One region of the Gilliamella sp. ESL0405 genome, then DNA from elsewhere that is predicted to be linked to it. Evidence: riboswitches for the same ligand, from Rfam matches in the RefSeq annotation. Region 1 holds a riboswitch; the other holds the start of a gene.
The links. Region 1 has a riboswitch for thiamine pyrophosphate ahead of thiM (hydroxyethylthiazole kinase). Riboswitches for the same ligand answer to the same signal wherever they lie in the genome.
Positions count from the first base shown of each region.

Region 2: another riboswitch for thiamine pyrophosphate. It lies ahead of thiB (thiamine ABC transporter substrate binding subunit); the one in region 1 lies ahead of thiM (hydroxyethylthiazole kinase).

Region 1 covers NZ_CP048265.1:670,665-674,722, reverse strand. The annotation lists gene trpS (tryptophan--tRNA ligase) at 1-157, shown strand, start outside; gene trkA (Trk system potassium transporter TrkA) at 275-1,636, shown strand; TPP riboswitch at 1,674-1,776, shown strand; gene thiM (hydroxyethylthiazole kinase) at 1,825-2,613, shown strand; gene thiE (thiamine phosphate synthase) at 2,623-3,279, shown strand; gene thiD (bifunctional hydroxymethylpyrimidine kinase/phosphomethylpyrimidine kinase) at 3,276-4,058, shown strand, end outside.
Region 2 covers NZ_CP048265.1:1,058,285-1,062,342, forward strand. The annotation lists gene argS (arginine--tRNA ligase) at 1-1,511, opposite strand, end outside; gene GYM74_RS04715 (hypothetical protein) at 1,696-2,340, shown strand; TPP riboswitch at 2,384-2,491, shown strand; gene thiB (thiamine ABC transporter substrate binding subunit) at 2,532-3,530, shown strand; gene thiP (thiamine/thiamine pyrophosphate ABC transporter permease) at 3,544-4,058, shown strand, end outside.

The sequences.
Region 1 (4,058 bases):
AGTTATTGATATGTTAACGGCTTTACAAGCTAAATATCACCAATACCGTGACGATGAAACGTACCTGTTTTCAATTATGCGTGAAGGTGCTGATAAAGCACGCTCAAAAGCTGAGCCGACGTTGAGAAAAGTGTACGATGCTATCGGTTTTGTATAACAACGATTCGAAAGACGACACAAGTCGCGATAAACATTGAACAATATTAATTGGCTTTAGTAAGCAAAAAAGTTGACACTGTAAGCTTTAAAGCCATTTAACTATTATGGGTTAACAATGAAGATTATAATTCTTGGTGCAGGACAAACCGGCAGTGCGCTGGCAGAGTATCTGGTAACCGATAAACAAAACGATGTCACTGTGGTTGATGAAGATCACGAAAAATTGCAATCTTTGCAAGAGCGTTTTGATTTACAAGTCATTGTAGGAAAATCTTCTTATCCACAAGTGTTGGAAAGCGCTGGTGCTGAATCGGCTGATATGCTCGTTGCGGTTACCAATTCTGACGAAGTTAATATGATGGCTTGTCAGATTGGTCATGTCATGTTTAACATTCCGCAAAAAGTCGCCCGCATTCGTGCGCCGGAATACAATGATGAACGATACCCTTTTTTCAATAAAGATTGTATTAATATCGATCACATTATTGCACCAGAAAATTTAATCACAAATCATATCAGTCAATTAATTCAATATCCCGGCGCTCTACAGTTTGCCTCGTTTTATGATAATCGGGTCTGTCTAGTTGCTGTTACTGCATATTATGGTGGCGCTTTAGTCGGTAGTGAACTGTCCGAACTCAAAGAGCATCTCCCGCATGTTGAAGCTCGAGTGGTGGCGATTTATCGCCAAAATCGCTTTATTCGTCCATTAGGCTCTACACTTATTGAAGCCGGTGATATGGTCTACTTTATTACTCCTCCGGTGAATATTAAAGCGGTAACCAGCGAGCTACAACGGTTAGAGAAACCTTACAAGCGAATTATAATTAGCGGTGGTGGCGGGGTTGCGGTTGCCTTAGCTAAGCGGTTAGAAAACGACTATCAAGTCAAGTTGATTGAGCGGGATGCGGAACGGGCAGAATTTATTGCTGAACAGTTAGTTAATACCACCGTTTTACATGGTGAATCGTCCGACCAAGAGCTTTTATCGCAAGAACAAGTCGAATTAACCGATCTGTTTATTGCTGTAACCAGCGATGATGAATCAAATATTATGTCTTCAATGCTGGCCAAAAGAATGGGCGCCAAAAAAGTTATTGTCTTAATCCAAAAACAGGCTTATTTGGAATTGATTAATGATAGTGTGATTGATATTGCTATCTCCCCACAACACGCAACGATTTCAGAGCTACTGAGTCATGTAAGACAAACCGGCGTTGTAAAAGTGATTTCACTTCGACAAGGCGAATCGGAAATTGTCGAAGTGGTGGCTAATGGCACCAATGAGAGCTCGAAACTGGTCGGCAAAAATATCAACGGACTAAAATTACCGTCCGGCGCAACCATTGGGGCTGTTGTTCGCGGTGAAGATGTCATTATCGTCAACACGGATTTAACTATTGAAGATGGCGATCATTTAATCATCTTCCTACCGGAAAGAAAAGTGATAACAGATATCGAAAGATTATTACAATAGCTTGTTTAAAACCGATAGTAAGTTCATAATAACTGAAAAATTTGACTCGGGGTGTTTTTTGCCTTTTGCAAAAAACTGAGAGTTTACCCGTTGAACCTGATCTGGATCATACCAGCGTAGGGAAGTCTGAGCCACATTGCGCTTAATCTGGCAAATTCTTCCCAATAAATAGATGATAAGGAATGAATATGTCACAAGCCAAAATGTTTGATTTAGCCCAAGCCACCCCCTTTATTAATAACGTTAAACAACAACATCCCCTCGTCCACTGTATAACAAATGATGTAGTACAAAATTTTACTGCCAATGTATTACTGGCTATTGGCGCATCACCTGCAATGATTGTTGCCAAGCAAGAAGTTGCCGATTTTGTTAGCGTTGCCAGCAGTTTATTGGTTAATATTGGAACAATTGAGGATAATATTGCGCAAAGCATGCTGCTTGCTGCAAAGCAAGCACAACAAAGTCAAACACCATGGGTGCTTGATCCGGTCGCTGTTGGTCCCGCATTGCCTTATCGAACCGCAATAGCTCATCAATTATTGGCATTTCAGCCCACTGCCATTCGCGGTAATGCATCAGAAATTTTGGCATTAAGCGGTGAGCAATCTTGCTCAAATGGGCCTGATAGCCAAGATTCAACCGAACAGGCGCTTGAAGCGGCAAAGCAGTTAGCACAAAAGTATCAAACCATTGTTGCAATGACCGGTGATATTGATTATGTGACTAACGGTCAAATCACATACCGCATTGAAGGGGGTGATATTGCATTGACGAAAGTAACCGGAACCGGTTGCTCACTGTCGGCAATGGTGGCGGCCTTTATCGCTAGCTCAGACGATACGTTATTAGCTTGTGCTTCGGCCTGTTTAATGATGAAAAAAGCGGGTGAACAAGCTAACAAACACCATGGCTTAGGCAGTTATGCCGTATCAATTATCGACACGCTTTCACTGTTTAATTCACACCATGGATAAGGAAATCTGATGAAAAAACAATTGAATTTGGACTTATATTTAGTTCTCGATCCCTTATTGTGTGGTGGTATTAATGGTATGGTAAACACGACCCAAATTGCTGTTGCTAATGGCGTTACTGCTGTGCAGTTAAGATCTGAGCAAGCGCTAACAGGTAAAGCGTGGTATCATGCCGCCTTAGCACTGAAAACCGCACTAGCCGACACCCCTGTCCCACTATTTATTAATGACCATATTGATATTGCACTCGCTATTGACGCAGATGGAGTCCATATTGGGCAAAGTGATCTGCCTGTCGATGTTACTCGCCGTTTAATCGGTAAGGATAAATGGTTAGGGTTCTCAGTTTCCAATCAAGAGCAACTTAATGCGGTTGACTGGCAACAAGTCGATTATTTGGGAATTGGCCCAATCTTTCCAACATCAACCAAAAAAGATGCGGCAACAGCTATGGGAATTGAGCAGCTGACTCAACAAGTAAAACTGAAAAAATGCCCTGCTGTAGCCATTGGTGGCATTGATATCAATAATATTAGCCAAGTTATTCAAACAGGTATTGACGGCGTTGCCGTGGTTTCCGCCATTTGTGGACAAAAAAATGTCGCACAGGCAACCGCATCGCTGATTAATAAAATACAACAAGCTCGACAGGAAAAAATATTATGACAACAATCGCCTTAACCATCGCCGGCTCCGACCCAAGTGGTGGTGCCGGTATTCAAGCTGATTTAAAAACATTTTCAGCATTAGGCGCTTATGGGATGTCGGTAATTACTGCTCTCACTGCGCAAAGCACTCAAGGCGTTGATGACGTGCTGGCTATATCGCCACAATTTGTTGAAGCGCAGTTTAATACGCTATATCAGGATATCAACATCGACAGTGTTAAAATCGGTATGTTGATGAACAAAGAGATAGTGTCGACGGTCTATCATTTATTAAAAAATAACCCTATAAATAACATTGTGCTAGACACCGTTATGGTTGCCAAAGGTGGGCACCGCTTATTAAAATCCGACGCTGTCACTGCAATTCGTGAAAAATTATTACCACTGGCAACTGTTATCACCCCAAACTTGCCGGAAGCGGCTGCCTTGTTAGATTGTGACGAAGCTAGCAACGAAAATGATATGCTAAAACAGGGACAAGCGCTGCTTAAATTAGGCTGTCAAGCTGTGCTAATGAAAGGCGGACACTTGCCGGGGCATGAAAGCCCGGATTACTTGATCACACATGATGAAATTATCACTATGTCTTCACCAAGAATTCAAACCAAAAATACCCATGGCACAGGTTGCACCTTATCTGCGGCAATTGCTGCGTTATTACCTCAGCGCAGTTTAGCGCAGGCAGTCAAACAAGCGAAAGATTATTTATATGGCGCCATTAGCCATGCTGATGATTTAAGTATCGGAAAAGGTATTGGACCAACGCACCATTTTTAC
Region 2 (4,058 bases), 390 kb from region 1:
TCGAATTGGATTAAGCGCGTAGCTAATGCACGCTCTTTATCCGTTTCAAGACTGATAGTACCGGTTAAGCTATCTTCATTAATGTTTGATTTTCTGAAGATTGATAGTACACGAGTGTAAGCATATTGTAAATAGGGTGCGGTGTTGCCTTCAAACGACAGCATATTGTCCCAATCAAATACATAATCGGTTGTGCGGTTTTTTGATAGATCGGCATATTTAACCGCACCGATAGCAACAGCATCAACCACTTGCGCCAGCTCTTGTTCGGTCAACTGTGGATTTTTACTGCGAATTAAAACGGTTGCACGTTCTGTCGCTTCATCAAGCAGATCATTTAATTTAACAGTATCGCCCGAACGAGTTTTAAATGGTTTTCCGTCTTTACCTAACATCATACCAAACATATGATGTTCAAGTTTTAGTGATTCCGGAACATATTTGGCTTTGTGTACAATTGCCCAAACTTGTTCAAGGTGTTGGTGTTGACGTGAATCGGTATAATAGAGTATACGGTCAGCATGCAATGTTTCGTAACGGTATTTGACACAAGCAATATCGGTTGTCGCATACAGGTAGCCGCCATCACGTTTTTGGATGATGACACCCATTGGCTCGCCTTCTTTGTTTTTATATTCATCTAAAAAGACAACGATTGCCCCGTCACTTTCAACCGCCAGTTTTTTATGTCTTAAATCAGCCACAATACCCGGTAGCATGCTGTTATAGATGCTTTCCCCCATGGTATCTTCTAATGATAGTGTGACATTAAGACGTTTATAGGTTGCTATATTTTGTGTCATAGTGATATCAACAAGTTTTCGCCACATTTCTCGGCAATACTCATCACCACCTTGTAATTTAACCACGTAATTACGGGCTTTTTCAGCAAATGCTTGGTCTTCGTCATAGTGTTTTTTAGCGGCACGATAAAATGATTCTAAATCTGACAAATCCATATCATTGGCATGCTCATTTTGCATCTTTTCAAGGTAAGCAATAAGCATACCGAATTGCGTGCCCCAATCACCGACATGGTTGGCTCGTATAACATTATGACCTAGAAAACTTAATACTCTGACAGTGGCATCACCAATAATCGTTGAACGTAAATGTCCTACATGCATCTCTTTGGCGACATTCGGTGCTGAATAGTCAACAACTATCGTTTGTGGTTTAGCCGGTAAAGTAATATTCAATTTATCACTACTTAAAGCAATTTCATTTTGTTGCGCAATCCAGCTATTTTTTAAAAAGATATTAATAAAGCCAGGGCCGGCAATCTCAACTTTATCAGCGATATCGTTGATATCAAGATGTTGCAATACTTTTTCAGCAAGCTCTCTTGGTGGCATGCCTAACTTTTTAGCGGCAGACATAATGCCATTAGCTTGATAATCACCAAATTGTACTTTAGCAGATTGTTTGATTAGCGCGTCGCTGTTTTTATCGGCGCCTGCCATAATCATTGCTTGTGAAATGCGTTGCATTAATAATTGTTGAATATTCACACTAAACCTAATTGATTGTAATAAAATGCCCAATATAATACTGGTAAATTGATAAATTGTCACTGTGGGATTAGTTAAGGACAAGTAAATACAGCGTGTTTGTATAAGATAAAATTATTGTAAATTAGCGTGACATAGATTACTTTATGTTCAAAATAAATTGCATAAATAAAGAGAGTGATAAATGTTCCAAAAATTTGTTAAATGGAGTGTAATTGTCAATATATTTTTATTTTTTTCTGCTTTAGTCTTTGCTCAAGCCCCCGACACTGTGCCAAACCTAAAACTCCCCATAACTTCTTCACAATTTATAAAATACTATAAAAAAGATAATGATGGTTACGCTATCTTTTTGGACAAGTATTCAAAACTCACTCAACTCTTGAATGAGCAAGAAATCAATTTTCCGATTAAAAATGAGTCTTTTGGATATGATCGATTTACACAAGATATCCGCTATTACGTAGTAGGTGGCTTTGTTCAGGATAATTATCTCTATAAAGTGATAATTTACAATGGTTATGGTGAAGCTGATACCCAGATGTTAAATATTCAACTAAATAGTTACGATGAACAAGGTAAATTGATTGATGCTTTGCTTTTAGATAGTCAATATCGCTATGAAGATGTTAGTAGTTTTAATCAATTTTCTGTCAATGAAGATTTAACAATAAACCTAAAACAGTTTGTGACTTACTATTATGATGAGGACTATGAATATATAGATCCTAAGCCGGAATTTTATAAAGAACAGGTATATCAGATTAATCAAGGGCAATTTAAATTAGTCTCTTCCAAAATGGCAGAGAAATTTGAATGGCAACAGTGAAGGGTAACTATTTACAATTAAACCTTGAGCCTCTAAACTAATATCGTTCTCAACGGGGTGCCGAGTTGGGCTGAGAATGTTAACTTGCTAACATAACCCGTCGAACCTGAACTGGATCATGCCAGCGGAGGGATTTGAGTTATAATATCTGCTCAAACCTTTTGTCTTTTACTTACTATTTTGGAGGCAAAATGTTTCGTCACAATCTGTTATTGTCTATTGTTTTTCCTTTATTGTGCTTTGCCGGCGCTGTCTTTGCTGAGCAGCCAACTTTAACCGTCTATAGTTATAACTCTTTTATGTCACAGTGGGGTCCTGGTGAAGCGATCAAAAAAGGTTTTGAGGCGCAGTGTGACTGTCAACTTGATGTGATAACATTGGGAGACGGTGTATCGATTCTAAATCGTATTCGGCTTGAAGGTGATAAAACCAATGCTGATGTAATTTTGGGGTTAGATAACAATCTGATAGAACAAGCTAAACTTACCGATATCATTATACCTCATCAAATTGAGAAACCGGATAACTTAAATACCGATTGGTGGAATGAAGATTTTATGCCTTATGATTATGGTTATTTTGCCTTTATTTATAATAAAGAGAAAATTAAACATCCACCTCAATCTTTACATCAATTAGTTGATAACAAGCCAAATTGGAAAATTATTTATCAAGATCCCAGAACCAGTACACCCGGTTTAGGATTGCTTTTTTGGATGAAGAAAGTTTATGGTGATGATGCCGCCATAGCGTGGCAAAAAATAGCGAAAAATACCGTTACAGTAACCAAAGGTTGGAGCGAGTCTTACAATATGTTTTTGAAAGGCGAAGCTGATTTTGTGTTGAGTTATAACACTTCACCGGTTGCGCATATTTTAAATGATAACGATTATCGCTATGTAGCGGCCATTTTTGATGAAGGACATTATCGTCAAGTTGAGGTAGCCGGTATTATCAAATATAGCCAAGAAGTTCCATTGGCTCGCCAATTTTTAAAATATCTATTAACACCTCAAGTGCAGCGTTTATTTGCTGAAAAAAATGTTATGTATCCAATTATCAAAACTGATTTACCTCCGGCTTTTGATCAAATTAAACCGATAGACAAGCCGCTGGAATTTGATGCAGAACAAGTTAGCAAGCATCAAAAAGCGTGGATTCGTGAATGGCAATCAGCGGTGATCAAATAAAACGGTTAATTTGATGTTTAAAATAAAACCGCTAATGGCAGGTATTGGCGCCGCTAGTTTTATTTTTATGGTATTAGCAACGGCGCTTTTTGCACTAGTTCGCTTTGCCATAGAGTCTGATAATTTAACTGTCTATTTTGATAGTTATTTATTACATATTCTAGCAATAACGTTTTATCAATCACTGTTATCGACTGTTTTATCTATCGGCTTTGCATTATTAATGGCGAAAGCTTTATCAATGGTTGATTTTAAAGGCAAAGCACTGCTATTAAAGCTGATGCCGATCACCTTTATTTTACCAACACTAGTGGTTGTTACCGGACTATTGTCGGTATATGGCAAGCAGGGTCTAATATCGGTTTTTTTTCAGTCTCTTAATTTACCTTATTCGCTGTCGATTTATGGGTTACAGGGTATTTTATTGGCGCATGTTTTTTTGAATTTTCCCTATGCCTGCTGTTTATTTTATCGAACGTTAATAAGTGTGCCGGTCGAACATAAACAGTTAGCAGCGCAGCTTAATTT